DNA from 4 places in the Pseudomonas citronellolis genome. Region 4 is predicted to be linked to each of the others. Evidence: predicted binding sites of a transcription regulator. Region 4 holds the regulator's gene; each other region holds the start of a gene.
The links. Region 4 encodes sigma-54, which starts transcription at its own class of promoters, with help from an activator protein. Its sites were predicted from a motif close to ANTGGCATNNANNTTGCTNT; they were not measured.
Positions count from the first base shown of each region.

Region 1: a site for sigma-54 is predicted at 2,078-2,097, ahead of PcP3B5_RS31245 (pilin). Genes of this name have one in related genera too.
Region 2: a site for sigma-54 is predicted at 5,264-5,283, ahead of PcP3B5_RS16755 (ammonium transporter). Genes of this name have one in related genera too.
Region 3: a site for sigma-54 is predicted at 1,475-1,494, ahead of glnK (P-II family nitrogen regulator). Genes of this name have one in related genera too.

Region 1 is NZ_CP014158.1:6,615,076-6,622,288, reverse strand. It holds gene PcP3B5_RS28850 (metallophosphoesterase family protein) at 111-578, opposite strand; gene PcP3B5_RS28845 (nucleobase:cation symporter-2 family protein) at 628-2,016, opposite strand; gene PcP3B5_RS31245 (pilin) at 2,336-2,797, shown strand; gene ilvD (dihydroxy-acid dehydratase) at 2,878-4,716, opposite strand; gene PcP3B5_RS28835 (class I SAM-dependent rRNA methyltransferase) at 5,105-6,301, opposite strand; gene PcP3B5_RS28830 (HDOD domain-containing protein) at 6,545-7,213, shown strand, end outside.
Region 2 is NZ_CP014158.1:3,866,763-3,873,975, reverse strand. It holds gene PcP3B5_RS16780 (helix-turn-helix domain-containing protein) at 1-182, opposite strand, end outside; gene glnT (type III glutamate--ammonia ligase) at 470-1,804, shown strand; gene PcP3B5_RS16770 (class II glutamine amidotransferase) at 1,896-2,801, shown strand; gene PcP3B5_RS16765 (GltB/FmdC/FwdC-like GXGXG domain-containing protein) at 2,834-3,508, shown strand; gene PcP3B5_RS16760 (FMN-binding glutamate synthase family protein) at 3,531-4,856, shown strand; gene PcP3B5_RS16755 (ammonium transporter) at 5,418-6,737, shown strand; gene PcP3B5_RS16750 (P-II family nitrogen regulator) at 6,749-7,087, shown strand; gene PcP3B5_RS16745 (DMT family transporter) at 7,156-7,213, shown strand, end outside.
Region 3 is NZ_CP014158.1:6,709,345-6,716,557, reverse strand. It holds gene PcP3B5_RS29315 (acyltransferase family protein) at 1-1,146, opposite strand, end outside; gene glnK (P-II family nitrogen regulator) at 1,690-2,028, shown strand; gene PcP3B5_RS29305 (ammonium transporter) at 2,064-3,398, shown strand; gene PcP3B5_RS29300 (secondary thiamine-phosphate synthase enzyme YjbQ) at 3,500-3,925, shown strand; gene sutA (transcriptional regulator SutA) at 4,003-4,326, shown strand; gene PcP3B5_RS29290 (HAD family hydrolase) at 4,655-5,347, opposite strand; gene xerC (tyrosine recombinase XerC) at 5,344-6,264, opposite strand; gene PcP3B5_RS29280 (DUF484 family protein) at 6,347-7,048, opposite strand; gene dapF (diaminopimelate epimerase) at 7,074-7,213, opposite strand, start outside.
Region 4 is NZ_CP014158.1:1,257,652-1,264,864, reverse strand. It holds gene PcP3B5_RS05765 (ATP-binding cassette domain-containing protein) at 1-696, opposite strand, end outside; gene PcP3B5_RS05760 (KpsF/GutQ family sugar-phosphate isomerase) at 940-1,914, shown strand; gene PcP3B5_RS05755 (KdsC family phosphatase) at 1,915-2,439, shown strand; gene lptC (LPS export ABC transporter periplasmic protein LptC) at 2,448-3,017, shown strand; gene lptA (lipopolysaccharide transport periplasmic protein LptA) at 3,004-3,540, shown strand; gene lptB (LPS export ABC transporter ATP-binding protein) at 3,540-4,265, shown strand; gene PcP3B5_RS05735 (RNA polymerase factor sigma-54) at 4,479-5,981, shown strand; gene hpf (ribosome hibernation-promoting factor, HPF/YfiA family) at 6,058-6,366, shown strand; gene ptsN (PTS IIA-like nitrogen regulatory protein PtsN) at 6,379-6,843, shown strand; gene rapZ (RNase adapter RapZ) at 6,845-7,213, shown strand, end outside.

The DNA of each region.
Region 1 (7,213 bases), 1.6 Mb from region 4:
CGTCTTGGCCGAGCCCTGGCGCATACCCGGCCAGCGCCAAGCCCAACAGCGAGCGGGCCGGCGGCCAAGGTCAGGCGGCGGATAACCGCGAACGGTTATTCGCCCTACGTTCAGTCGAGCGCGATCATTTCCACCGACGCCTGGCCGTCCGCGATGCTCAGGATCGCCAGCGAGATCGGCAGCTTGAAGCGCCGCGGCCCGGCGCTGCCGGGGTTGAGGTAGAGCACCCCGTCGCGCACTTCCTGCAGCGGCTTGTGCGAATGCCCGGCCAGCACCACGTCGAAGCCTTCGGCCCGTGGATCGATGGCCAGTTGCTTGAGGTCGTGGATCAGGTACAGGCGCAGCCCGCCCAGTTCCAGGCCCAGGGTTTCGGGAATGGTCTCGGCCCAGGCTTCGGTGTCGTTGTTGCCGCGCACCACGTCCAGCGGCGCCAGTTGGCGCAGCGCATCGAGGATCGCCGGCTTGCCGATGTCGCCCAGGTGCAGCAGGCGCTGGCAGCCGCGCAGGGCTTCCAGGGCTTCGGGACGCAGCAGGTTGTGGGTGTCGGCGATCACGCCGACGCGCAGGGAAGTGCTCATGCATCCAGCATAAACGACGACGCCACCCGAGGGTGGCGTCGCGGCTGGCTCAGTTCTGGGCCCTGGCCGCCGGCGTTTCCGGCAGGAACCAGTTCAGCAGCAGGGCGCAGATGCCGCCGGTGGCGACGCCGGATTCCAGCACGTTGCGCAGCGCCGCCGGCATGTGCGCGAGGAATTCAGGCACCTGCGACACGCCCAGGCCCAGGGCCAGGCTGACGGCGATGATCAGCAGGGCGCGGCGGTCGAGGTGGGTGCCGGCGAGGATGTTGATGCCCGAGGCGGCCACCGCGCCGAACATCACCATGGCCGCGCCGCCGAGCACCGGCTCGGGCACCGCCTGGATCACCCCGGCGACGCTGGGGAACAGGCCCAGCACCACCAGCATGGCGGCGATCCACAGGCCGATGTGGCGGCTGGCCACGCCGGTCAGCTGGATCACCCCGTTGTTCTGCGCGAACACCGAGCTGGGGAAGGTGTTGAAGATGCCCGCCAGCAGCGAGTTGGCGCCATTCACCAGCACCCCGCCCTTGATCCGCTGCATCCACAGCGGGCCTTCCACCGGCTGCTTCGACACCTGGCTGGTGGCGGTGACGTCGCCGATGGCCTCCAGCGAGGTGACCAGGTAGATCACCAGCATCGGGATGAACAGCGCCCAGGAGAAGCTCAGGCCGAAGTGCAGCGGCGTCGGCACCTGGAACAGCGCGGCCTGGTGCATGCCGCTGAAGTCCAGGCGGCCCAGGTAGCCGGCCAGCGCGTAGCCCACGGCCAGGGCGATGACGATGGCGCCGCTGCGCATCCACACCACCGGGATGCGGTTGAGCACCACTATGATCGCCAGCACGGTGCCCGACAGCAGCAGGTTCTCGCCGTTGGCGAAGGTGCCGTTGCCCATGGCGCTGAAGCCGCCGCCCATGCTGATCAGGCCGACCTTGATCAGGGTGAGGCCGATCATCAGCACCACGATGCCGGTCACCAGCGGGGTGATCAGTCGCTTCACGAACGGCAGGATGCGCGACACGCCCATCTCCACGAAGGAGCCGGCCATGACCACGCCGAAGATGGCCGCCATCACCTGTTCTACCGGCGTGCCCTGCTTGACCATCAGCGCCCCGCCGGCGATCAGCGGGCCGACGAAGTTGAAGCTGGTGCCCTGGACGATCAGCAGCCCGGCGCCGAACGGCCCGAAGCGCTTGCACTGGACGAAGGTGGCGATGCCGGAGATGACCAGCGACATGGACACGATCAGGTTGGTGTCGCGGGCGGAAACGCCCAGCGCCTGGCAGATCAGCAGGCCGGGGGTGACGATCGGCACGATGATCGCCAGCAGGTGCTGCAGCGCGGCGAGCAGAGCGACGGGCAGGGCGGGACGGTCTTCCAGGCCGTAGACCAGGTCGCGCTGGGCCTTGTCGGCGGTGACGGGGTTCTCGAGGGAGCTCATGGCGGCAGTCCGGGAAAAAGAGCGGGATTTTACGGGGTGGGGGCGGGATCGGACAGTGCCATAGGGCAGGGATTTTTCTTTTGGAGGTGACACTAACTGTCAGGAAGTGCCGATGCTGATGGCACTATTTGCCCTAATTGGTCATTCGAAATTTGATTTTTTTGAATTCTGTCAAGGGGGCTTTGTTGTTGAGGAAATTTCAGTAGCTCGTAGAGGAATTTGACTGCATATCTTCCTTATCCGTGGAGGATTTAATTCATTTGGCCCGCCAGATCCAATGGAAATTGGCGGATGAACTGAATCATTCGTGGAGAAGAAAATGCATCCATATAGGTCTTTGCAAAAAGGCTTCACGCTTATCGAACTGATGATCGTCGTTGCTATTATTGGTATCCTTGCGGCGGTAGCCATGCCTGCCTACCAGGATTACACTTCGAAAGGCAAGGCTGCGGCTGCTCTCGCCGATATTGCTTCGCACAAGACTCAGTTCGAACTGGAAATGACGGAAGGCCGAGACCCGACAAATACTACAGTCGGTTTTTCAGGGGATACGACTGCCAGTTGCTCGAAAGTGATAGTTTCCAAGAGCGGAATGAAATGCGAAATCAGCAATGCTGGTCGGCTTGGTAACGGTGCTTTTATCGAGCTTAAATATACCAGTACCGAATATGAAGCGACCGGGGCAATAAAGACGGCGGGTGGCTTCAAGTGTGAGACAAGTTCCGGAATGCCAGTGGCGTTTATTCCCGCCGGTTGTTTGGCGGCTAAAGGTACGCCTTAAAAGTAGCTTCGTAGTGTCCGATAATTAGCACCATATTAAAATGCCCGGATAGTAATCCGGGCATTTTGTTCTTCAGGTCATCAACCGTCCAGCAACGCCTTGTTCCGCACCGCCCCCTTGTCAGCACTGGTAGCCAAAAGCGCATAAGCCTTCAGCGCCGTACTGACGCGACGGGCGCGGGGCTGCGCCGGCTTCCAGCCCTTCTTGTCCTGCTCGATGCGGCGGGCGGCCAGTTCTTCGTCGCTGACCAGCAGGTTGATGCTGCGGTTGGGGATGTCGATCAGCACCTTGTCGCCATCCTTGACCAGGCCGATGGCGCCGCCTGCGGCGGCTTCCGGCGAGGCGTGGCCGATGGACAGGCCCGAGGTGCCGCCGGAGAAGCGGCCGTCGGTGAGCAGGGCGCATTGCTTGCCCAGGCCCTTGGACTTCAGGTAGCTGGTGGGGTAGAGCATTTCCTGCATGCCCGGGCCGCCTTTCGGGCCTTCGTAGCGGATGATCACGATGTCGCCCGGCTTCACTTCGTCGGCGAGGATGCCCTTCACCGCGGCGTCCTGGCTTTCGAAGATCTTCGCGCTGCCTTCGAACACGTGGATCGACTCGTCCACGCCGGCGGTCTTCACCACGCAGCCGTCGAGGGCGATGTTGCCGTACAGCACGGCCAGGCCGCCTTCGGCGGAGTAGGCGTGCTCGACGCTGCGGATGCAGCCTTCGGCGCGGTCGTCGTCCAGGCTCGGCCAGCGGGTGTTCTGGCTGAATGCGGTCTGGGTGGGGATGCCGGCGGGGCCCGCCTTGAAGAAGGTGTGGACGGCTTCGTCGCGGGTCTGGGTGATGTCCCACTGGGCGATGGCGTCGGCCATGCTCGGGCTGTGCACGGTCGGTACGTCGGTGTGCAGCAGGCCGCCACGGGCCAGCTCGCCGAGGATGGAGAAGATGCCGCCGGCGCGGTGCACGTCTTCCATGTGGTACTTCTGGATGTTCGGCGCCACCTTGCACAGCTGCGGCACCTTGCGCGACAGGCGATCGATGTCGCGCAGGTCGAAGGCGATCTCCGCCTCCTGCGCTGCGGCCAGCAGGTGCAGGATGGTGTTGGTCGAGCCGCCCATGGCGATGTCCAGGGTCATGGCGTTCTCGAAGGCCTTGAAGCTGGCGACGTTGCGCGGCAGCACGGACTCGTCGCCTTCGCCGTAGTAGCGCTGGCACAGTTCCACGGCCAGGCGCCCGGCGCGCAGGAACAGCTGCTCGCGGTCGGCGTGGGTGGCCAGGGTCGAGCCGTTGCCCGGCAGCGACAGGCCCAGGGCCTCGGTCAGGCAGTTCATCGAGTTGGCGGTGAACATGCCGGAGCAGGAGCCGCAGGTGGGGCAGGCGCTGCGCTCGTATTCGGCGACCTTCTCGTCGGAGCAGGAATCGTCGGCCGCGACCACCATGGCGTCGACCAGGTCCAGGCCGTGGCTGGCCAGCTTGGTCTTGCCGGCCTCCATCGGCCCGCCGGAAACGAACACCACCGGGATGTTCAGGCGCAGGGCGGCCATCAGCATGCCGGGGGTGATCTTGTCGCAGTTGGAGATGCAGACGATGGCGTCGGCGCAATGGGCGTTGACCATGTATTCCACGGAGTCGGCGATGATCTCGCGGCTCGGCAGGGAATAGAGCATGCCGTCGTGGCCCATGGCGATGCCGTCGTCGACGGCTATGGTGTTGAATTCCTTGGCCACGCCCCCGGCCTTCTCGATCTCGCGGGCGACCAGTTGGCCCAGGTCCTTCAGGTGCACGTGGCCGGGCACGAACTGGGTGAAGGAGTTGGCGATGGCGATGATCGGTTTCTTGAAGTCTTCGTCCTTCATCCCGGTGGCGCGCCAGAGGGCGCGGGCGCCGGCCATGTTGCGGCCGTGGGTGGAGGTTTTCGAGCGGTAATCGGGCATGACGAGTTCCTGCGGCTAATCAGGCATCGGTAAGAGTCTTATCGTGAGCGTCGTTCGAGGCACATGCAAACGGCAGATGGAGCTGCATGCTCGGAGGGGGCTGCAAGACGGGGCGGGGTCACCGCCCGCGCGGCCGGGGCTCACGGGCCCGCCGGGGGATGTTGGCGAGGGATGTGCAGGATTCTACGCCGGCCGCCGCCGCCAGGGAAAGGCTGATGGTCGGCGGGTGGGGGCAGCTGGAAGCCTGAAGCTGGAAGCTTGAAGAAAGGGCGGCGCCTGGAATACTTTTCCAGCTTCCAGCTTCCAGCTTCCAGCTTCCAGCTTCCAGCTTCCAGCTTCCAGCTTCCAGCTTCCAGCTTCCAGCTTCCAGCTTCCAGCTTTGAAGCTATCAGCTATTGGGCAACAACCGCACCGTCAGACTCTTGATATAGCGGGTCTCGGCGATGGCCGGGTGCACCGGGTGGTCCGGGCCCTGGCCGCCGCGTTCCAGCAGCTGGAGGTTGCGGTCCAGGTGGCGGGCGCTGCCGAGCAGGATGTTCTGCAGGTCGTCCTCGGGCAGGTGCATGGAGCAGGAGGCGCTGACCAGGATGCCGTCCTTGGAGAGCAGGCGCATGGCCTGTTCGTTGAGGCGGCGGTAGGCGGCCTCGCCGTTCTTCAGGTCCTTCTTGCGCTTGATGAAGGCCGGCGGGTCGGCGATGACCACGTCGAAGCGCTCGTCTGCGGCCTTCAGCTCGCGCAGGGCGTCGAACACGTCGCCTTCCACGCAGGCGACCTTGTCGGACAGGCCGTTGAGGGTGGCGTTGCGCTCCACGCCGTCGAGGGCGAAGCCGGAGGCGTCCACGCACATCACGTCGCTGGCGCCGAAGGCCGCGGCCTGGATACCCCAGCCGCCGATGTAGCTGAACAGGTCGAGCACGCGCTTGCCTTTCACGTAGGGCGCCAGGCGCGCGCGGTTCATGCGGTGGTCGTAGAACCAGCCGGTCTTCTGTCCGGCCAGCACCGGGGCCTCGAAGCGCACGCCGTTCTCTTCCAGGGCGACCCACTCGGGCACTTCGCCGTAGGCGTTCTCCACGTAGCGCTCCAGGCCCTCGGCATCGCGCGCGCTGGAGTCGTTCTTCCACAGCACGGCGCTGGGCTTGAGCACCTGCAGCAGGGCGGCGAGCACGTCGTCGCGGTGCTTCTCCATGGTCGCCGAGGCGAGCTGCACCACCAGCACGTCGCCGAAGCGGTCCACCACCAGGCCGGGGAGCAGGTCGGCGTCACCGTAGACCAGGCGGTAGAAGGGCTTGTCGAAGAGGCGCTCGCGCAGGCTCAGGGCGATGTTGAGGCGGTGTACCAGCAGCGATTTGTCGAGAACGTGCTTGGTGTCGCGGGAAACCAGGCGTGCGCAGATCAGGTTGTTCGGGCTCAGCGCCACCACGCCCAGCGGCTTGCCGTTGGCCATTTCGAGGATCGCCTGGTCGCCGGCGGCGAAGGCGTTCAGCGGCGTGGCCTGGACATCCACCTCGTTGCTGTAGACCCACAGGTGGCCGGCGCGCAGGCGGCGCTCGGCGTTGGCTTTCAGACGCAAGCTGGGCAGGGTCATGGCGGTGCTCCGGGAAAAAGAGCGAGATTATAACCGCTGGCCGCCGGGGTTGCCGATGCCGCGCGGGCGTGACGAGCAGGCATAAAGTTCGCGCCGCGGCTGCCGATACGGTTCTGTCTAAATCGGCAGTTCCAGAAGTCGTCCGTCTGGGTAAACTGTGCGCCCCGTCAACTTTCCCAGACCGTCCCCATGGTCCAAGAACTCTCCGCCGAACAGATCCGCCAGACCCTGCAGGGCATCAGCGTGCCGCCGCAACCGCAGATCATGGTCGACCTGCAGATGGAACAGGTCATGCCCAACCCCGACCTGAAGGCCATCGCCAAGCTCATCAGCCAGGACCCCGGGTTGTCCGGCGCGTTGCTCAAGCTGGTCAACTCGCCGTTCTTCGGCCTGGCCAACCGCATCACCTCGATCCAGCGCGCGGTCAACCTGTTGGGTAGCCGCTCGGTGATCAACCTGATCAACGCCCAGTCGATCAAGGGCGAGATGAGCGACGACACCATCGTCACCCTCAACCGCTTCTGGGACACCGCCCAGGACGTGGCCATGAGCTGCCTGACCCTGGCCAAGCGCATCGGCTACGAGTCGGTGGACGAGGCCTATGCCCTGGGGCTGTTCCACAATTGCGGCATCCCGCTGATGCTCAAGCGCTTCCCGCATTACATGGCGGTGCTGGAGGAGGCCTATGCCAGCGCCAGCGACGAGCGCCGCGTGGTGGACACCGAGAACCGCGTGCTGAACACCAACCACGCCGTGGTCGGCTACTTCACCGCGCGCTCCTGGCGCCTGCCGGAGCACGTCTGCGAGGCCATCGCCAACCACCACAACGCGCTCACGGTGTTCAGCGAGGAAAGCAGCCGCAACACCCAGCTGAAGAACCTGCTGGCGATCCTCAAGATGGCCGAGCACATC
Region 2 (7,213 bases), 2.6 Mb from region 4:
CGGCTCAGGGTGTCGAGGCTGGTGGAGACCTGGGCGTTCTCGATCTTGCTCAGCATGCCCTGGCTGATCCCCGCGATGCGCGCCACGTCCGCCAGCTTGAGCTCCTGCGCCTGGCGCTGGCGCTTGATCTGCATGCCCAGGTACTGCTCCAGGCGGAGGCGCGGTTGGGTCTCGGTCGACATTCAGGGTTCCTGCACGGTTTAGGTTCAAGAATAATTATTTCGCACTGAGAAAGTGCGGAGGGGCGGCTGCGGCTTGGCAACTTTCCCACAGTGAAAGCAAGTTTCCCATATATACAGAAGAAAAGCCGCCGTGGCTGCCTCCCATCACGGCGCTCCGGACTTGGCACTGGCATTGCATTCCTAATGGGAAAGTAAGTTTCCTGAGCGGAATTCGAGGGGCGGAAGCCCCGGCGCAAACCGCCCCAGGCACCGACAACGCCTTGCCCATTCAACCGGAGAGCTCCCCCATGTTGCCAAGCGAAACCCAGCGCACCATCGACCAGCACGGCATCAAGTACGTGCTGGCCCAGTTCGTCGACATCCACGGCGCGGCGAAGACCAAGTCGGTGCCGGTGTCCGGCCTCAAGGCGGTGGCCGAGGAGGGCGCCGGGTTCGCCGGGTTCGCCATCTGCGGCATGGGCATGGAGCCCCACGGCCCGGACTTCATGGCCCGCGGCGACCTCTCCACGCTGATCCCGGTGCCCTGGCAGCCGGGCTACGGCCGCGTCGTGTGCATCGGCCACGTCGACGGCAAGCCGCACCCCTACGACAGCCGCTTCGTGCTGCAGCAGCAGGTGCAGCGCCTGGCCGATAAGGGCTGGGTGCTGAACACCGGGCTGGAGCCGGAATTCAGCCTGTTCCGCCGCGACGCCCAGGGCAAGCTGCAACTGGTGGACGCCTCGGACAACCTGGACAAGCCCTGCTACGACTACAAGGGCCTGTCGCGCTCCCGCGAGTTCCTCGAACGCCTGACCGAGGCCCTGCAGCCGGTGGGCTTCGACATCTACCAGATCGACCACGAGGACGCCAACGGCCAGTTCGAGATCAACTACACCTACAGCGACGCCATGGAATCGGCCGACCGCTTCACCTTCTTCCGCATGGCCGCCGGCGAGATCGCCAACGACCTGGGCATGATCTGCTCGTTCATGCCCAAGCCCGATCCCAAGCGCGCCGGCAACGGCATGCACTTCCACCTGTCGATCGCCAGCGCCAGCAACAAGAACCTCTTCCACGACCCGTCCGACCCCAGCGGCGTGGGCCTGTCGAAGCTGGCCTACCACTTCGCCGCCGGCCTGCTGGCCCATGGACCTGCGCTGTGCGCCTTCGCCGCGCCCACGGTCAACTCCTACAAGCGCCTGGTGGTGGGCCGCTCGCTGTCCGGCGCCACCTGGGCCCCGGCGTTCATCGCCTACGGCGCCAACAACCGCTCGGCGATGGTGCGCATCCCCTACGGGCGCCTGGAGTTCCGCCTGCCCGACGCCGGCTGCAACCCCTACCTGGTCACCGCCGCCATCATCGCTGCAGGCCTGGACGGCATCGACCGCCAGCTGGAGCCGGGCGAGATGTGCAACGAGAACCTCTACAACCTCAGCCTGGAGGAGATCGCCGCGCGCGGCATCAAGACCCTGCCGCAGTCGCTGAAGGAAGCCACCGACGCGCTGGAGGCCGACCCGCTGTTCCGCGAGGTGCTCGGCGCCGAGATCGTCGACGAGTTCATCAAGCTCAAGCGCATGGAGTGGGTGGAATACAGCCGCCACGTCTCCGACTGGGAGATCCAGCGCTACACCGAATTCTTCTGACCGCCGCGCCCGCCGGGCGCACCCCATTTACCCCTCTGGGCGACCGTGACGACCAAGCGGCGGCCGCCTGCTGCCTCGAAGGAGACGAACCATGTGCGGAATCGTAGGCCTCTACCTGAAGAAGCCCGAACTGGAGAGCCAGCTCGGCAAGCTCTTCGAACCCATGCTGCAAGCCATGACCGACCGCGGCCCGGACAGCGCCGGCTTCGCCATCTACGGCGACGAAGTGGCCGACGGCTGGGTCAAGCTGACCTTGCAGGCCAGCGACGCCGGCTACCCCTGGGCCGAGCTGATGGGCGCGCTGGAAGCGCGCCTGGGCTGCTCGCTGGACTGGTTCCAGAACGCCAGCGCCGCGGTGCTGAAAATCCACTGCGACGAAGCCGCGGTGCGCCAGGCCCTGGCCGAGCTGGCCCCGGCGGTGCGCATCATGAGCGCCGGGCAGAGCATCGAAATCCTCAAGGGCATGGGCCTGCCGCAGGAAATCTCGCAGCGCTTCGGCCTGGCCGGCATGAAGGGCAGCCACATCATCGGCCACACCCGCATGGCCACCGAGAGCGCGGTGACCATGGAGGGCAGCCACCCGTTCTCCACCGGCGCCGACCTGTGCCTGGTGCACAACGGCTCGCTGTCCAACCACTTCCGCCTGCGCCAGGAACTCAAGCGCCAGGGCATCGCCTTCGAGACCGACAACGACAGCGAGGTGGCCGCCGGCTACCTGACCTGGCGCCTGCGCCAGGGCGACAGCCTGGCCCAGGCCCTGGACGGCGCGCTGAACGACCTGGACGGCTTCTTCACCTTCGCCATCGGCACCCGCAACGGCTTCGCCGTGATCCGCGACCCCATCGCCTGCAAGCCGGCGGTGCTGGCCGAAACCGACGACTACGTGGCCATGGCCTCGGAGTACCAGGCCCTGGCCAGCCTGCCGGGCATCGACAAGGCGCGCGTCTGGGAACCGGAGCCGGCCACCCTCTACGTCTGGGAGCGCGAAAGCGCCTGACCCGCACCGAGCAGAACATTGGAGACCCTTGCATGAAGACCATCGACCTTTCCAGCGCCTCGGTGCGCGAACTCAACCAGGCCCTGCACGGCGAGGTGCAGGACCGCGAATGGCTGGTGACCCACCCCGACGGCAAGCACAACCTGGCCGTGGGCATCGGCCAGGCGGTGTCCGTGGATATCCAGGGCCACGCCGGCTACTACTGCGCGGGCATGAACCAGAAGGCCAGCGTCACCGTGCACGGCAACGTGGGTGTGGGCGTGGCGGAGAACATGATGTCCGGCAGCGTGCGGGTGAAGGGCAGCGCCTCCCAGGCCGCCGGCGCCACCGCCCACGGCGGGCTGCTGGTGATCGAAGGCGACGCCGGGGCGCGCTGCGGCATCTCGATGAAGGGCGTGGACATCGTGGTCGGCGGCAGCATCGGCCACATGAGCTGCTTCATGGGCCAGGCCGGGCGCCTGGTGGTCTGCGGCGACGCCGGCGACGCCCTGGGCGACTCGCTCTACGAGGTGCGCATCTACGTCAAGGGCGAGGTCAAGTCCCTGGGCTCGGACTGCATCGAGAAGGAAATGCGCGCCGAGCACCTGGTGGAGCTGAAGGAGCTGCTCAACCGCGCCGGCTTCGACGAGGACCCGGCCGCCTTCAAGCGCTACGGCTCGGCCCGCCAGCTGTACAACTTCAAAGTCGACAACGCTTCGGCCTACTGATCGCGCCGCGAGGAGACCCCCCATGAGCGAGAAACACACCCCGGTGCTGCGCGAGTCCGCCACCTTCGACCGCCTGACCATCCAGGAAATCCAGCGCGCCGCCGAGACCGGCATCTACGACATCCGCGGCGGCGGCACCAAGCGCAAGCTGCCGCACTTCGACGACCTGCTGCTGCTGGGCGCCAGCGTTTCGCGCTATCCGCTGGAAGGCTACCGCGAGAAGTGCGGCACCGACGTGGTGCTGGGCACCCGCTTCGCCAAGAAGCCGATCCACCTGAAGATCCCGGTGACCATCGCCGGCATGAGCTTCGGCGCGCTCTCGGCCAACGCCAAGGAAGCCCTGGGCCGCGGCGCCAGCATCGCCGGCACCAGCACCACCACCGGCGACGGCGGCATGACCCCGGAAGAGCGCGGCCAGTCCCGGCACCTGGTGTACCAGTATCTGCCCTCGCGCTACGGCATGAACCCCGACGACCTGCGCAAGGCCGACGCCATCGAGATCGTCCTGGGGCAGGGCGCCAAGCCCGGCGGCGGCGGCATGCTGCTGGGCATGAAGGTCACCGAGCGCGTCGCCGGCATGCGCACCCTGCCGATCGGCGTTGACCAGCGCAGCGCCTGCCGCCACCCGGACTGGACCGGCCCGGACGACCTGGCGATCAAGATCGCCGAGCTGCGCGAGATCACCGATTGGGAAAAACCCATCTACGTGAAGATCGGCGCCAGCCGCCCGTACTACGACGTCAAGCTGGCGGTGAAGGCCGGCGCCGACGTGATCGTCCTCGACGGCATGCAGGGCGGCACCGCGGCCACCCAGGAAGTGTTCATCGAGCACGTCGGCATCCCCATCCTGCCGGCTATCCCGCAGGCGGTGCAGGCGCTGCAGGAAATGGGCATGCACCGCCAGGTGCAGCTGATCGTCTCCGGCGGCATCCGCAACGGCGCCGACGTGGCCAAGGCCATGGCCCTGGGCGCCGACGCGGTGGCCATCGGCACCGCCGCGCTGGTGGCCCTGGGCGACAACCACCCGCGCCTGGATGAGGAACTGAAGAAGATCGGCTCGGCCGCCGGCTACTACGACGACTGGCAGAACGGCCGCGACCCGGCCGGCATCACCACCCAGGACCCGGAGCTGTCCAAGCGCCTGGACCCGGTGGAAGCCGGCCGCCGCCTGGCCAACTACCTGCGGGTGCTGGTGCTGGAGGCGCAGACCATGGCCCGCGCCTGCGGCAAGTCGCACCTGCACAACCTCGACCCGGAAGACCTGGTGGCCCTGACCGTGGAAGCCGCGGCCATGGCCCGCGTGCCCCTGGCGGGCACCAACTGGGTGCCGGGGCAGGTGCAGTACTGAGCCACGGCGGGTAGTCCCGAAGGCCGGCGAGCGATCGCCGGCCTTTTTGTTTTCGCCGGCAGGGCATCGCGGACGGAGTCCGCTCCTACGGTTACAGGGAAGCACGGGCGTAGGAGCGGACTCCGTCCGCGATTGGATTTACCGGCCACGCCGGACACCCCGGCGGCACGGCTTCTCGTAGGAGCGAGCTTGCTCGCGAACAGATTCCGCAGCGGGGTTCATTCGCGAGCAAGCTCGCTCCTACGAAGAAGCTCTTCGCGGGCCTGCCATATTGCTTGGCAGGAAATTCAAATTCGCACCAAGAAAATGCGCAGCCCGCCGGCCACAACCCTGGCCCGCTCACCGCCCCTCCGGAACAAAGCCTTTCCATTCAATCACCTAGCAGAAATTACCGGCTTCCGGCGAGCCTTGGCAGGCCAATTGCTATGCCTCCAGGGAAATAAAGTTGCCCTACAGGAAGGCACTGGCTACGGCCCGGCCACCTGCCCAGGGCGCTCGAAACGCCGGCCCGTGCCCCGACCGCGGGCCGGCCCCGTCCCCGTCGGTTGGAGGCAACAGGCAATGATCCGGTTTTCACACGTGAGCCGCAGTATGTTGGGCCTTTCCCTGCTGTTCGGCAGCGTCGCCGCCCTGGCGAACGAGGCGCCGCCGGCGATCAACAGCGGCGACACCGCCTTCGTCGCGCTCTGCTCGCTGGTGGTGCTGCTGATGACCCTGCCGGGCCTGGCGCTGTTCTATGGCGGCATGGCGCGGACCAAGAACGTGCTGTCGATCCTCATGCAGGTGTTCTGCACCGCCTCGCTGATGTCGGTGCTGTTCGCCGTGTACGGCTACAGCCTGACCTTCACCGACGGCGGCGCGCTGCAGTCGGTGGTCGGCGGCCTGGACAAGCTGTTCATGGTCGGCATCACCAAGGACTCGGTGGTCGGCACCATCCCCGAGTACCTGTACTTCCTGTTCATGCTGCTGTTCGCCGCCATCACCCCGGCGATCATCGTCGGCGCCTTCGCCGAGCGCATGAAGTTCGCCGCGGTCATGGTGTTCATGGCGGTGTGGCTGACCATCAACTACATCCCCATGGCGCACATGGCCTGGGGCGGCGGCTGGGTGTTCGACCTGGGCGTGCAGGACTTCGCCGGCGGCAACGTGGTGCACCTCAACGTCGGCATCGCCGCGCTGGTGGGCGCCTGGCTGCTGGGCCGGCGCCGCGGCTTCGGCACCGCCACCCTGGCGCCGCACAACATGACCATGACCCTCACCGGCGGCTCGCTGCTGTGGGTGGGCTGGCTGGGCTTCTGCGGCGGCTGCGCGCTGGCCGCCAGCGGCTTCGCCATGCTGGTGATGGTCAACACCATGCTCGCCAGCTGCGCCGGCGCCCTGGCCTGGATGCTCGTCGAATGGCAGCACAAGGGTAGGCCGAGCCTGTTCGGCGCGGTGTCCGGTGCCATCGCCGGGCTGGTGGCGATCACCCCGGCGTGCGGCTACGTCGGCCCCATGGGCGCCATCCTGCTCGGCCTGATCGCAGGTCCGGTGTGCGTCTGGTCGGTGGACAAGCTCAAGCCGATGATCGGCCTGGACGATGCCTTCGACGTGTTCGGCGTGCACGGCGTGGCCGGCATCCTCGGCGGCCTGCTGACCCCGGTGTTCGCCCTCACCGCCATCGGCGGCCAGGGCTTCCCCGAAGGCCGCGGGCTGTTCGACCAGTTGCTGGTCAATGGCGGCGCCATTCTCTTCAGCATCTGCTTCTCCGGCGTCACCAGCCTGGTCGCCTTCAAGGTGGCCGCGGCGCTGTGCGGCGGGCTGCGCGTGGACGAGGAAGCCGAGGTGGACGGGCTTGACCTCTCCGCCCACGGCGAAGTCGGCTACAAGTACTCCAACTGAGGATGGCCGTCATGAAACTCATCACCGCGATCATCAAACCCTTCCGCCTGGACGACGTGCGCCTGGCGCTGACCGAGGCCGGCGTGCACGGCGTGACCGCCACCGAGGTCAAGGGCTACGGCCGGCAGAAGGGCCATTCGGAGGTGTACCGGGGCGCCGAGTACGTCGTGGAACTGCTGCCCAAGGTGAAGCTGGAGGTGGTGGTCGGCGACGCCCTGTGCCAGGCCGCCGTCGACGCCATCCTCAAGGCGGCGCGCACCGGCAAGATCGGCGACGGCAAGGTGTTCGTCCAGGACCTGGAGAGCATCGTGCGCATCCGCACCGGCGAGCTGGGCGAAGACGCCGTCTGAGCCCCTTGCAGCACCCAGCGCCGACGCCTTTGCGTCGGCGTTGTTTTTTGGCAAAGGAGAAATGACCGATGGCCTGGTTGAACGGCTGGGGCTACCTGGTCCTGGCGGGGCTCTGCGAAGTGCTGT
Region 3 (7,213 bases), 1.5 Mb from region 4:
CCTGACCACCACCTGCGCCAGGTAGCCGGCGAGGATCATCAGGCCGGCCAGTCCGGCCACGGCGAACGCCCGCCTGCTCGTGCCCAGCCAGCGCCGCGTCGGCTGTTCCACCAGCCGGTAGGAAAGCTCGCCCAGTATCAGCGTCAGCAACAGGGCTGCGGCGATCCACAGGGGCGCTTGCCGGTGGCCGGCATGGAACAGCCAGGCTACCAGCGGCCAGTGCCACAGGTACAGGGAGTAGGAGCGCGTGCCCAGCCACTGGACGGCGCCATGGGTGCACCACGGCGAGGTTTCCCGCCGGGCCGCCAGCACCATGGCGGTTCCCAGTGTCGGCAGCAGCGCCAGTGCGCCGGGCCAGGCGGCGGATTCGTCGAGCAGGAACACCGACGCGCCTATCAGCGCCAGGCCGCCGGCTTCCAGCAGGCGCCGCGCCGTCGCCGGGAGCCCGAGGTTCGAGCAGAGCAGGAAGCACAACCCGCCCAGGAGCATTTCCCAGGCGCGGGCGGGCAGGAGGTAGAAAGCCTTTTGCGGATGGCTGGCAGTCAGCGCGATGCACAGCGCCAGCGAGCAGGAGAACAGCGCCAGGTGCACGCCCACGAGCGTGCCGCGCCGGGGCAACAGCTTCCAGGCGAGGGCGAGGATGAGCGGCAACGCCAGGTAGAACTGCCATTCGACGGACAGCGACCAGGTGTGCAGCAGCCATTTCGCCTGGCTGGCGCTGTCGAAGTAGCCGGCTTCCTTCAGATACAGGTGATTGGACAGGAAGGCCAGGGACTGTCGGGCGTGCCGGCCGAGGGTCTTGTAGTCGTTCGGCGCCAGCAGCAGCCAGCCGATGGCCAGCACGACCGCACAGACCACCAGCAACGCCGGAAGGATACGCCTGGCCCGGGCCCAGTAGAACGCCAGGACGGAGAAGTCGCCACGCTGCAGGCCGGTGACGATGATCCCCGTCATGAGGTAGCCGGAGAGCACGAAGAACACGTCCACGCCGGTGAATCCGCCGGCCAGTCCGCCGATGTCGAAGTGATAGAGGATGACCGCGACCACCGCCAGGGCGCGCAGGCCGTTGATGTCCTGCCTGAAGTGGTTGGTGGGCGTGGGGGTTGCCTGGCCGGGCCAGGCGCGGCGGCTGGGGAGAAGGCTCATCGCTGGTTGTCCGCAAATCGGCGAAAGATAGGTCTTTCGACTCCTGCGGCGACGCCCGCTCGGATACTGAGGAACTTGCCTTCAGGCTTTCGGAAAATCCCTTCGGATAGATGGCCCTGGTCCAGCGCTGGTCGAGCCTCTTCCCTATGGTGCGGCCCGGATGGCCCTGGTCGGCCCCCGCGTTGGCCGGAAAAAGCAGGGCGCTGCACGATTTTTGCGCAGGCATGGCGGCAGTACTGCCCGGTTCTGGTGCGCGACATGGCACCCGGCCATCGCCCGGCGCCCGGTGTTTTTCGCTAAGCGGCTGAATCGCCGGGCTTTTCGCCGAGCTGGCAAGCTTCCTGCTTTGGGGCTGGCATAGCGTGCACCGATGCAGGTCCGGTGCGGCTGGCGGAGCTGACGAGCGCTTCGCGGGAAGCGGCTGGAGGAGTCGGAGTGCTGAGGTAGGGCGGCCGGCGCGTTACAAAGCCAGACACTGCGCTTAGACTTGTCCCCGGGTTCGTTTTCCTGGGGCGAGTCCACCAAAACACGGGAGAGAGTTTCATGAAGCTAGTCACAGCCATCATCAAGCCGTTCAAGCTCGACGACGTGCGCGAGTCGCTGTCCGAGATCGGCGTGCAGGGCATCACTGTGACCGAAGTCAAGGGCTTCGGCCGGCAGAAGGGGCACACCGAGCTGTACCGTGGTGCGGAGTACGTCGTCGACTTCCTGCCCAAGGTGAAGATCGACGTGGCCATCGCCGACGACCAGCTGGACCGCGTCATCGAAGCCATCACCAAGGCCGCCAACACCGGCAAGATCGGCGACGGCAAGATTTTCGTCGTGAATCTGGAACAGGCGATCCGCATCCGTACCGGCGAGACCGGTACCGACGCCATCTAAGCCAACCGAACCCCACCGCCCCAGGAGAAACAACAATGACTCTGCGCAAGTTCGCAGGGCTAGGAGCCCTTTTGTCCCTCGCAATGCCTGGCCTGGCCATGGCGGACGAAGCTGCGGCCCCGGTCCTGAACAGTGGCGACACCGCCTGGATGCTGATTTCCAGCGCCCTGGTGCTGATGATGACCATCCCCGGCCTGGCCCTGTTCTACGGCGGCATGGTGCGCGCCAAGAACGTCCTGTCGATCATGATGCAGTGCTTCGCCATCACCGCGCTGATCAGCATCCTGTGGGTCGTCTACGGCTACAGCCTGGCCTTCGACACCGTCGGCATGGAGAAGGGCGTGATCAACTTCGCCTCCTTCGTCGGCGGCTTCGACAAGGCCTTCCTCAGCGGCCTGACCAGCACCGGCCTGACCTCCGCCGCGGCGCTGTTCCCGGAAAGCGTCTTCGTGATGTTCCAGATGACCTTCGCGATCATCACCCCGGCGCTGATCGTCGGCGCCTTCGCCGAGCGCATGAAGTTCTCCGCGCTGCTGATCTTCACCGGCCTGTGGTTCACCCTGGTCTACGCTCCCATCGCGCACATGGTCTGGAGCGGCGACGGCGGCCTGCTGTGGGACTGGGGCGTGCTGGACTTCGCCGGCGGCACCGTGGTGCACATCAACGCCGGTGTGGCCGGCCTGGTGGCCTGCCTGGTGATGGGCAAGCGCAAGGGCTACCCGACCGCCGCCATGGCCCCGCACAACCTGGGCTACACCCTGGTCGGCGCGGCCCTGCTGTGGATCGGCTGGTTCGGCTTCAACGCCGGTTCCGCCGCCGCCGCCAACGGCACCGCCGGCATGGCCATGCTGGTGACCCAGATCGCCACCGCCGCCGCGGCCCTGGGCTGGATGTTCGCCGAGTGGATCACCCACGGCAAGCCGAGCGCCCTGGGCATCGCTTCGGGCGTGGTCGCCGGCCTCGTGGCCGTCACCCCGGCCGCCGGCACCTGCGGCCCGATGGGCGCCATCATCCTCGGCCTGGCCGCCGGCGTGATCTGCTTCTTCGCCGCCACCACCCTCAAGCGCGCCATCGGCTACGACGACTCCCTGGACGCCTTCGGCGTGCATGCCGTCGGCGGCATCGTCGGCGCCCTGCTGACCGGCGTGTTCGCAGCGCCGGCCCTGGGTGGCTTCGGCACCGTCACCGACATCGGCGCCCAGCTGTTCATCCAGTTCAAGGGCGTGGCCTTCACCATCGTCTACACCGGGATCGTCAGCTTCGTGATCCTCAAGGTGCTGGACCTGGTCATCGGCCTGCGCGTCACCGAAGAAGAAGAAACCGTGGGCCTGGACCTGGCCCTGCACAACGAGCGCGGCTACAACCTGTAAGGTTCGCGCGAGTTCGACGAAGGGCGCCTACGGGCGCCCTTTGTTTTTTTCTGCGCTTCGCTAGAATGCGCCCGCATCGGTAGCCAATCGGAGGCCTCGCCATGTGGCAGCAGACCCTGATCACCCTGCGCCCGCGGTCGCGCGGTTTCCACCTGGTCACCGACGAGGTGCTGGCGGCATTGCCGGACCTGGCGCGCTGCCGGGTCGGCCTGCTGCACCTGCTGTTGCAGCACACCTCGGCGTCACTGACGCTGAACGAGAATGCCGACCCCTCGGTACGGCGGGACTTCGAGCGATTCTTCAATCGCCTGGTGCCGCAGGACGAGGGTGGCTACGAGCACGATTACGAAGGGTCGGACGACTTGCCCGCGCACTTCAAGGCCAGCCTGCTGGGCTGCCAGCTGACCCTGCCGGTCAGTGCCGGGCGCCTGGCGCTGGGCACCTGGCAGGGCATCTACCTGGGCGAACACCGCGATCACGGCGGGCCGCGCAAGGTGCTGGCGACCCTGCAGGGCGAGGCTCTGTGAATTTTTTCCGGCAGCGTTCGTCAAAGCGCGCGGCTGGGCTATAACTAACCTGCTTTGCAGCACCACGAGGTTGAGCGATGAGCGACGAAGAACTTGAACAAGACGAGCTGGAAGGTGCCGACGAGGACGACGGCGAAGAGCTGGCCGCGGCTGACGATGGCGACGCCGATGGCGAAGCCGACGAGGCCCCGGTTTCCTCTGGTGGCGGCAAGAAAGCCAAGGCAGCCGTAGAGGAAGAGGAACTGCCCTCGGTGGAGGCCAAGCAGAAGGAGCGCGACGCCCTGGCCAGGGCCATGGAAGAGTTCCTCTCCCGTGGCGGCAAGGTCCAGGAGATCGAGCCCAACGTGGTCGCCGATCCGCCGAAGAAGCCGGACAGCAAATACGGCAGCCGCCCCATCTAAGGGCGACGTCGTGAAAAGGCCCGCCCTCCCCGGAAGGGGAGCGGCGGGCTTTTTCTTTGTGACGGCCCGTGGGCGCAGTGCTCTTCGTAGGATGGGTTGAGCCTTGCGAAACCCATGCGGTCGGGGTGATGGGTATCGCTTCGCTCAACGCCATCCTACGGGTCTTGTGTTTGCCGGAGGGCGTAGGAGCGGACCTTGTCCGCGATAGCCGGAGGTATCGGCGCGGATCGCGGATGAGATCCGCTCCTACGCTGCCCCAGCCGCGCCGCTCCCCTGTAGGAGCGCGCCCAACGATGAACCATCGGCGCTCCCACGAGGAGCGTTTCGATTACAGCCGCGCCAGCACCCCGGGCAGCTCCGCGAGGCTGTGGATGATCGCGCTGGGCGCTTCCTCGCCCTCCCAGGCCTTGCGCGCCGGGTTGAACCAGATGGCCCGCAGGCCGGCGCGGCGAGCGCCGGCGATGTCGTCGCTGGGGTGGTCGCCGATGTGCACCGCCTGCTGCGGCTCAACGCCGGCGCGCTTGAGCGCTTCCTGGAAGGGTTTCGGGTCGGGCTTGCCGATGCCCAGCTCCTCGGCACACAGGGCGAACTGGAAGTAGTCGGCCAGGCCCAGGCGGCGCACGTCGGCGTTGCCGTTGGTGAGCACGCCGAGGATGAAGCGGTTGGCCAGGGTCTCCAGGGTCGGGTGCACCTCGGGGAACAGGCTGACCTGGTGGCGCGCATGGAGGAAGACCTGGAAGCCGGCTTCGGCCAGGTCCGCCGCTTCCGCCTGTGGATAACCGGCGTCGAGCAGGGCGTGCAGGAGGATGCGCCGGCGCAGCTCGCTCAGGCGGTGTCTGAGCATTGGGTCCTGCTGCATCAGCCGCGCGCGGATCGCCCACAGGTGCTCGATGGGCACCGGGCCCAGTTGCGCGGCGTTCGCCGCCAGCCATTCGCGCAGGGTGGCCTCGGCGCTGTTCATCACCGGGGCGACGTCCCAGAGGGTGTCGTCGAGGTCGAAGGTGACCAGCCGGATGTTCATTCCTCGGCTCCTGTATCGGTATCGCGTTTGACGCGCCTGGCCCGCGGGTGGGCGTTGTCGTAGACCTTGGCCAGATGCTGGAAGTCCAGGTGGGTGTAGATCTGCGTGGTGGCGATGTCGGCATGGCCGAGCAGCTCCTGCACCGCGCGCAGGTCCTGGGAGGATTCCAGGATATGGCTGGCGAAGGAATGCCGCAGCATGTGCGGGTGCAGGTGCTGGCCGAGTTCGCGCACGCCGGCCTGACGCACCCGCAGCTGCACGGCGCGCGGCGTCAGGCGCTTGCCGCTGTGGCCGACGAACAGCGCGCGGTCGGCCGGGCGGACCATCTCGCGCAGCGGCAGCCAGTCCTCGATGGCCTTGCGCGCGGCGCGCCCCACCGGCAGTTCGCGGACCTTGTTGCCCTTGCCGAGCACCCGCACCAGCCCGGCGGACAGGTCCAGGCCGTCGAGGTCCAGGCCGACCAGCTCGGACAGGCGCAGGCCGGAGGAATAGAACAGCTCCAGCATGGCCTGGTCGCGGCAGGCGATGAAGTCGTCCTCCAGGGCGCCGTCGAGCAGTTGCCCGGCGCGGTCGGCGTCGAGGGTGCGCGGCAGCTTGCGCGCGGCCTTGGGCGCGGCCAGGCCGTCGGCGGGGTTGTGCCGGCAGCGGCCCTCGCGGATCAGGTACTGGTAGAGCCCGCGCACCGCCGAGAGCAGCCGCGCCAGGCTGCGGCTGGCCAGGCCCTGGGCGTGCAGGCGGGCGACCTGCGCGCGCAGCTCGCGCACCTGCAGGTCGGCCCAGTCGGCGATGCCGTTCTTCTCGCACAGCGCGACGACCTTGAGCAGGTCGCGCCGGTAGCCGGCGAGGGTATGCGCGGACACCTGGCGCTCGCTGCGCAGGTGTTCGAGGAAGGCATCGAGGTCGGCTACAAGCTTCAAGCTTCAAGCTCCAAGTGAAAAGCCCGGCTTCCACCGCGTTGCCTTGCTTGCGGCTTGCAACTCGAGGCTTGCCGCTACCTGGCTAGCGTACCGACCGCAGCGGCGTGGAGAAGCGCGGCAGGACGCGGGCCAGGACCTCGGCCACGTAGCCGAGGAACAGGGTGCCGAGGGAGCTCTTGTAGTGCTGCGGGTCCGGGCTGCCGATGGCGAGCACGCCGTGCAGGCCCTGGAAGGTCAGCGAGACCACTGCCGCCGAGCCGACGCCGTCGCGTTCGGTTTCGCCGAACAGGAAGGCCAGCTCATGGGGGCGCAGCACGCCGCATACGGTCTTGCCGCCGGAAAGCAGCCCGCCGATGGCCTGGTGCGCCTCGGCGCTGCTCACCGAGCGGCCCACCGGCAGGTTGTTGTCGCTGAACAGGATCAGGCTGACGTAGGGCACCTGGAACTCGTGGCGCAGGCTGTCTTCCACGGTGCTGACCACGTCCTCCAGGCTGGTGGCGTCGAGCAGGTCGAGCACCAGGCGGCGGGTCTTGTCGAACAGCCGGTCGTTGTCGCGGGCCACGTCCATCAGCTGTGCCAGGCGATGGCGCATCTCGATGTTGCGCTCGCGCAGCAGGCGCACCTGGCGTTCCACCAGCGAGACGGCGTTGCCGCTCTCGTGGGGGATGCGCATCTCCGGGATCAGCTCGTCGTGCTCGACGAAGAATTCGGGATGCTCGCGCAGGTACTCGGCGACCTGTTCGGCATCCAGCGGCGGGCGGTGTTCCGGGCTGTTCTCGGTCATGGGCGTCTCGGCTTGGCGTCTCGGGTTACAGGCGGACCTGGCCTTCGTACACCCGCACGGCGGGCCCGGTCATCATAACCGGCTGGCCGGGGCCTGCCCACTCGATGTTCAGGCGGCCGCCCGGCAGGTCGATCTGCACCGGCGAGCGCAGCCAGCCCTGGCGGA
Region 4 (7,213 bases):
GAGCTCCGCCGGCGTGCCCTGCCCCAGCACCTTGCCGTCGCCGACGATATAGATGTAGTCGGCGATGCTGGCGGTTTCCGCCAGGTCGTGGGAGACCACGATGCTGGTGATGCCCAGAGCATCGTTGAGCAGGCGGATCAGCCGCACCAGCACGCCCATGGCGATCGGGTCCTGGCCGACGAAGGGTTCGTCGTACATGAGGATCTGCGGGTCCAGGGCGATCGCCCGGGCCAGCGCCACGCGGCGCTTCATGCCGCCGGACAGCTCGTCCGGCATCAGCTCCAGCGCCCCGCGCAGGCCCACGGCCTGCAGCTTCATCAGGACGATGTCGCGGATCATCTCCTCGGGCAGGTCGGTGTGCACCCGCAGCGGGAAGGCGACGTTCTCGAACACGTCCAGGTCGGTGAACAGCGCGCCGCTCTGGAACAGCACGCCGAACTGCTTGCGCAGGTCGAACAGGTCGGCGCGGGCCAGCTTCGGCAGGTTCTGCCCGTTGACCAGGACGTCGCCCTTGACCGGGCGCAGCTGTGCGGCGATCAGGCGCAGCAAGGTGGTCTTGCCGCAACCCGACGGCCCCATGATGCCGGTGACCTTGCCGCGCGGAATACGGATATCCACGTTGTCGAAGATGGCGCGGGTACCGCGCTTGAAGGTGACCCCCTTCAGCTCGACAGCGTATTTTTCATCGGTGCTCATAGAACTCCTTGCATGACGGCCCTGTCCCTGCAATGCCCCGTCGAACCGTCGGAACACGGTAACGCAAGACAGGCCGAACGGCGGCGAACTATAGCATTGGCGCGCACGGCGGCCCAAGGCCCGCCGCCGGCGATTCAGCTCGGATTCAGCTTTCCCTGTGCAAGATCCGGTATCGGCAGGGTGAAGCCCGGACCGCTTTACCGTTATAATCTCGCCCTTCACTTCGCCCCACGCGATCGGAACATGAGCCAGAATCACGATTTCATCCAGTCGGCACAACGCACCATCGGCCTCGAGCGCGATGCGGTGGATGCCCTGCTGCCACGCATCGGGGCCGATTTCTCCAGGGCCTGCGAACTGCTGCTCGGCTGCACCGGCCGCGTGGTGGTGGTCGGCATGGGCAAGTCCGGGCACATCGCCCGCAAGATCGCCGCCACCCTGGCCAGCACCGGCACCCCGGCGTTCTTCGTGCACCCGGCCGAGGCCAGCCACGGCGACATGGGCATGATCACCAGGGACGACGTGGTCCTGGCGCTGTCCAACTCCGGCTCCACCGCCGAGATCATCACCCTGCTGCCGCTGATCGCCCGCCTGGGCATCACCCTGGTGAGCATGACCGGCAACCCCGAGTCGCCGCTGGCCAAGGCCGCCGCGGTGAACCTGGACGCCAGCGTCGAACACGAGGCCTGCTCGCTGAACCTGGCGCCGACCTCCTCTACCACCGTCTCCCTGGTGCTCGGCGACGCCCTCGCCGTGGCCCTGCTGGAAGCCCGCGGCTTCACCGCCGAGGACTTCGCCTTCTCCCATCCAGGCGGCGCCCTGGGCCGGAGATTGTTGCTGAAAGTGGAAAACATCATGCACGTGGGTGAAGAACTGCCGCAGGTCTCCCCCGGCACTTCGCTCAGCGGCGCCCTGCTGGAAATGACGCGCAAGGGCCTTGGCATGACCATCGTCCTCGGCGAAGACGGCCGCCTGGCCGGCGTGTTCACCGACGGCGACCTGCGCCGCACCCTGGACAAGGGCGTGGACGTGCGCACGGCCACCATCGACCAGGTGATGACCGTGCACGGCAAGACCGTGCGCCCGGACATGCTCGCCGCCGAAGCCCTGAAGATCATGGACGACCACAAGATCAACGTCCTGGTGGTGGTCGACGGCGACGACCACCCGGTCGGCGTCCTGCACGTCCACGACCTGACCCGCGCCGGAGTCATCTGAATGACCGCAGACCTGCTGCAACGCGCCAGTGGCGTGCGCCTGGCGGTGTTCGACGTGGATGGCGTGCTGACCGACGGCAAGCTCTACTTCCTGCCCGACGGCGGCGAGTTCAAGACCTTCAACACCCTCGACGGCCACGGCATCAAGATGCTCATCGCCTCGGGCGTGCGCACCGCCATCATCAGCGGCCGCAAGAGCGCCGTGGTCGAGCGCCGCGCGCAGAACCTGGGCATCGAGCACCTGTTCCAGGGCCGCGAGGACAAGCTGGCGGTCCTCGACCAACTGCTCGCCGAACTCGGGCTAGGCTATGAACAGGTCGCCTACCTGGGCGACGACCTGCCGGACCTTCCGGTCATCCGCCGGGTCGGCCTGGGCATGGCGGTGGCCAGCGCCGACGCCTTCGTTCGCCAGCACGCCCACGGCGTGACCCAGGCGCGCGGCGGCGAAGGCGCGGCCCGTGAATTCTGCGAACTCATCCTGCGCGCCCAGGGCAACCTCGAGGCGGCGCAAAGCGCCTACCTGTAGAGCCAGACATGCCGAAGACCCTTCGCCAGAAGCTCCTCCTCGCCCTGATCGCGGTCCTGCTGGTCGCACTGGGCTACTACTGGAACGTGCGCCTGGACTTCAACGAGCGCCAGGTCGCGCCGAGCAACGACGCCATCGACTTCTACGCGGCAAATGCCCACAGCCTGCAGTACCGCGAGGACGGCAGCCTGGCCTACGAGATGACCGCCGATCGCCTGGAGCACATGAAAGCCACCGACGTCACCAACGTCACCACGCCGGACCTGTTCTTCTTCCGCGAGGGCGAGCCGCAGCCGTGGCACGTGCAGAGCGTGCGCGCCGAGGTGGGCCCGGAAGGCAAGCAGGTCGAACTGATCGACAACGTCCGGGTCCAGCGCACCGACGCGCAGAACCGCACCCTGCTGCTCACCACCACGCGCATGACGGTGTTCCCGGACAAGGATTATGCCGAGACCAGTCAACCCGTTAAGATCACCGAGCCCCAAGGGGTGACCACGGCGGTAGGCATGAAAGCGTATCTGAAAGACAGCCGGATGACCCTGCTGTCCAACGTAAGAGGTCAGCATGAGGTTCGTTAAAACCTTCCCCCTTTTCCTCGGCCTCGTCGCCGCCCTGGGCAGCAGCGCTGGCTGGGCGCTGCCGACGGATCGCGAGCAGCCGATCCGCGTGCAGGCCGACAGCGCCGAACTGGACGACAAGCAGGGCGTCGCCGTGTACCGCGGCGACGTGGTGGTGACCCAGGGCAGCATGAAGCTGACCGGCAACACCGTCACCCTCAAGCAGAACAAGGACGGCGAGATCGAGGTGGTCACCTCGGTCGGCAAGCCCGCCTATTTCGAGCAGAAGCCGGCGCCGGACAAGGAAATCACCAAGGCCTACGGCCTGACCATCCAGTACTTCGTCACCCAGAACCGGGTGATCCTGATCGACCAGGCCAAGGTGATCCAGGAAGGCAACACCTTCGAAGGCGAGAAGGTCGTCTACGACACCGAACGGCAGATCGTCAACGCCGGCCGCGCCACCGGCACCCAGGTGACCACCCCGCGCCCGCGCATCGACATGGTCATCCAGCCCAAGAAGAAGCAGGATCAAGCCCAGTAATGGCCACGCTCACCGCACAGCACCTCGCCAAGAGCTACAAGGGCCGCCAGGTCGTCCGCGATGTCAGCATGAGCATCGACAGCGGGCAGATCGTCGGCCTGCTCGGCCCCAACGGCGCCGGCAAGACCACCTGCTTCTACATGATCGTCGGCCTGGTCCGCGCCGACCAGGGCGTGGTCCGCATCGACGAGCAGGACGTCACCAACCTGCCCATGCACGGCCGCGCCCGCGCCGGCATCGGCTACCTGCCGCAGGAAGCCTCGATCTTCCGCAAGCTGTCGGTGGCGGACAACATCGGCGCCATCCTCGAGACCCGCGCCGACCTCGATCGCAACGGCCGCAAGGAGGCCCTGGAAGGCCTGCTGGAGGAGTTCCACATCCACCACATCCGCGACAACCTCGGCATGAGCCTGTCCGGCGGCGAGCGCCGCCGCGTGGAGATCGCCCGCGCCCTGGCCAGCTCGCCGAAGTTCATCCTCCTCGACGAACCCTTCGCCGGCGTCGACCCGATCTCGGTGGGCGACATCAAGCAGATCATCCACCACCTCAAGGCCAAGGGCATCGGCGTGCTCATCACCGACCACAACGTGCGCGAGACCCTGGACATCTGCGAGACGGCCTACATCGTCAACGACGGCCAGTTGATCGCCGAAGGCGATTCCGCGGCTATCCTGGCCAACGAACTGGTCAAGGAAGTCTACCTGGGCCACGAGTTCCGCCTCTGAGCCCCCTCGCCCCGGCCGCGCGCCGGGGCGGACGCCCTCCTCACGTCGGCCCGACCGACCGACAACAGATTTATGCGTAAACGCCCTAGGCAAAGTCTGAGAATTCAGGCATATAATTTGCTTCCTAGCGGCGTCCGGGAATTTGGGTCCAGGCGCCCGTAGTCGTGGATTGGGTGCGCTACACGCCCGCGGACAAGGTGCCAAGTTCCAGCCATGAAACCATCGCTCGTCCTCAAGATGGGCCAGCAGCTGACGATGACTCCGCAGCTGCAACAGGCCATCCGACTGCTCCAACTCTCCACCCTGGATCTGCAACAGGAGATTCAGGAGGCGCTGGAATCCAACCCGATGCTCGAGCGCCAGGAAGAAGGCGAAGACTTCGACGGTAGCGACCCCTACGCCGAGGGCGCGGAAACCCCCACCAATACCAACGTCAACTCGCAGAGCGAAAGCTTCCAGGAAACCACCACGCCCAGCGCCGACAGCCTGGACGAAGACCAGTGGGCCGAGCGCATCCCCAACGAACTCCCGGTGGATACCGCCTGGGAAGACGTCTACCAGACCAGCGCCAGCAGCCTGCCCAGCAACGACGACGACGAGTGGGACTTCACCGCCCGCACCTCCGCCGGCGAGAGCCTGCAGAGCCACCTGCTGTGGCAGCTGAACCTCTGCCCCATGTCCGACAGCGACCGCCTGGTGGCCCTGAGCATCATCGACGGCATCAACAACGACGGCTACCTGGAAGAATCCCTGGAGGACATCCTCACCTCCCTCGACCCCGAGCTGGGCATCGAGATGGACGAGGTGGAAGTGGTGCTGCGGCGCATCCAGCAGATGGAGCCGGCCGGCGTCGGCGCGCGCAACCTGCGCGAATGCCTGCTGCTGCAGCTGCGCCAGATGCCCGCCAACACCCACCTGCTGAGCGAGGCCCTGCGCCTGGTCGCCGACCACCTCGACCTGCTCGGCAGCCGCGACTACACCCAGCTGATGCGGCGCATGAAGCTCAAGGAAGACGAGCTGCGCGAAACCATCGAGCTGATCCAGTCGCTGCACCCGCGCCCGGGTTCTCAGATCGAGTCCGGCGAGGCCGAGTACGTGGTGCCGGACGTGATAGTGCGCAAGCACAACGAGCGCTGGCTGGTGGAGCTGAACCAGGAAGCGGTGCCGCGCCTGCGTGTCAACTCGCAGTATGCCGGCCTGGTGCGCCGCGCCGACTCCAGCGCCGACAACACCTTCATGCGCAACCAGTTGCAGGAAGCCCGCTGGTTCATCAAGAGCCTGCAGAGCCGCAACGAGACGCTGATGAAGGTGGCGACGCAGATCGTCGAGCACCAGCGCGGTTTCCTCGAGTACGGCGAGGAAGCCATGAAGCCGCTGGTCCTGCACGACATCGCCGAGGCGGTGGGCATGCACGAGTCGACCATCTCGCGGGTCACCACGCAGAAATTCATGCACACGCCGCGTGGCATCTTCGAGCTGAAGTACTTCTTCTCCAGCCATGTGAGCACTTCCGAGGGCGGCGAATGCTCGTCCACGGCGATCCGCGCGATCATCAAGAAACTGGTCGCGGCAGAAAGTCCGAAAAAGCCGTTGAGCGACAGCAAGATCGCTGGTTTACTGGAGGCACAGGGCATTCAAGTGGCACGTCGGACAGTCGCCAAGTACCGGGAATCTCTCGGAATAGCTCCATCGAGCGAGCGCAAGCGACTGGTCTGATTGACCCAAGCCAAGGTGTTCCGGCGGCAGGCCCCATAACCTGCCACTTATACACGGGCAATAAGGAGAAAGCGGTATGCAAGTCAACATCAGTGGCCATCAACTGGATGTGACCGACGCCCTGCGCGACTACGTGGTCGAGAAACTCGGCCGACTGGAGCGCCACTTCGACAAGATCACCAATGTTCAGGTCATCATGGAGGTCGAAAAGCTGAAACAGCGTATCGAAGCCACGCTGCACATTTCCGGTGGCGAAGTCGTGGCCTGCGCAGAACACGAAGACATGTACGCCGCCATCGACCTGCTGACCGACAAACTCGATCGACAACTGATCAAACACAAGGAAAAGTACCTCGAACGCCAACAGGGCGTTGGAGTCCGCTAACCCCCCTCCCCTATGATCCGACTTGAGCAGATCCTGTCCCCCGGCCGTTCCCTGGTGAACGTGCCGGGCGGCAGCAAGAAGCGCGTACTCGAACAGATCGCCAACCTGGTCGTGAAAGACCTTCCCGGCCTCGACGCGCAAGACATCTTCGAAAGCCTGGTGGCCCGCGAACGCCTAGGCTCCACCGGCTTCGGCAATGGCATCGCCATTCCCCACTGCCGCCTGACCGGCTGCAAGGCGCCGATCAGCGCCATTCTTCACCTCGATGCGCCGGTGGACTTCGACGCCCTCGACGGCGCCCCGGTCGACCTGGTGTTCGTCCTGCTGGTACCCGAAGCCGCCACCGAGGAGCACCTGGAGCTGCTGCGCCAGATCGCCTCGATGCTCGACCGCGCCGAGGTGCGCGAACGCCTGCGCCGCGCGAGCGATGGCGAGGCGCTGTACCAGATAGTCGTGGAAGTGCAGAACGGCCACTAGCATGCGCCTGATCATCGTCAGCGGCCGTTCCGGCTCCGGCAAGAGCACTGCCCTCAACGTCCTCGAGGACAACGGCTTCTACTGCATCGACAACCTGCCGGCCAGCCTGCTGCCGGACCTGGCCCAGCGCGCGTTGCTGCACACCGAGCTGATGCACCCGCAGGTGGCCGTGTCGATCGACGCGCGCAACCTGCCCAGCCAGCTCAAGCGCTTCCCCGAGCTGCTCCAGGAAGCCCGCGACAAGCACATCCAGTGCGACGTGCTGTACCTGGACGCCGACGACGAGACGCTGCTCAAGCGCTTCTCCGAGACGCGCCGGCGCCACCCGCTGACCACCGACACCCGCTCCCTCGCCGAGGCCATCGCCGAC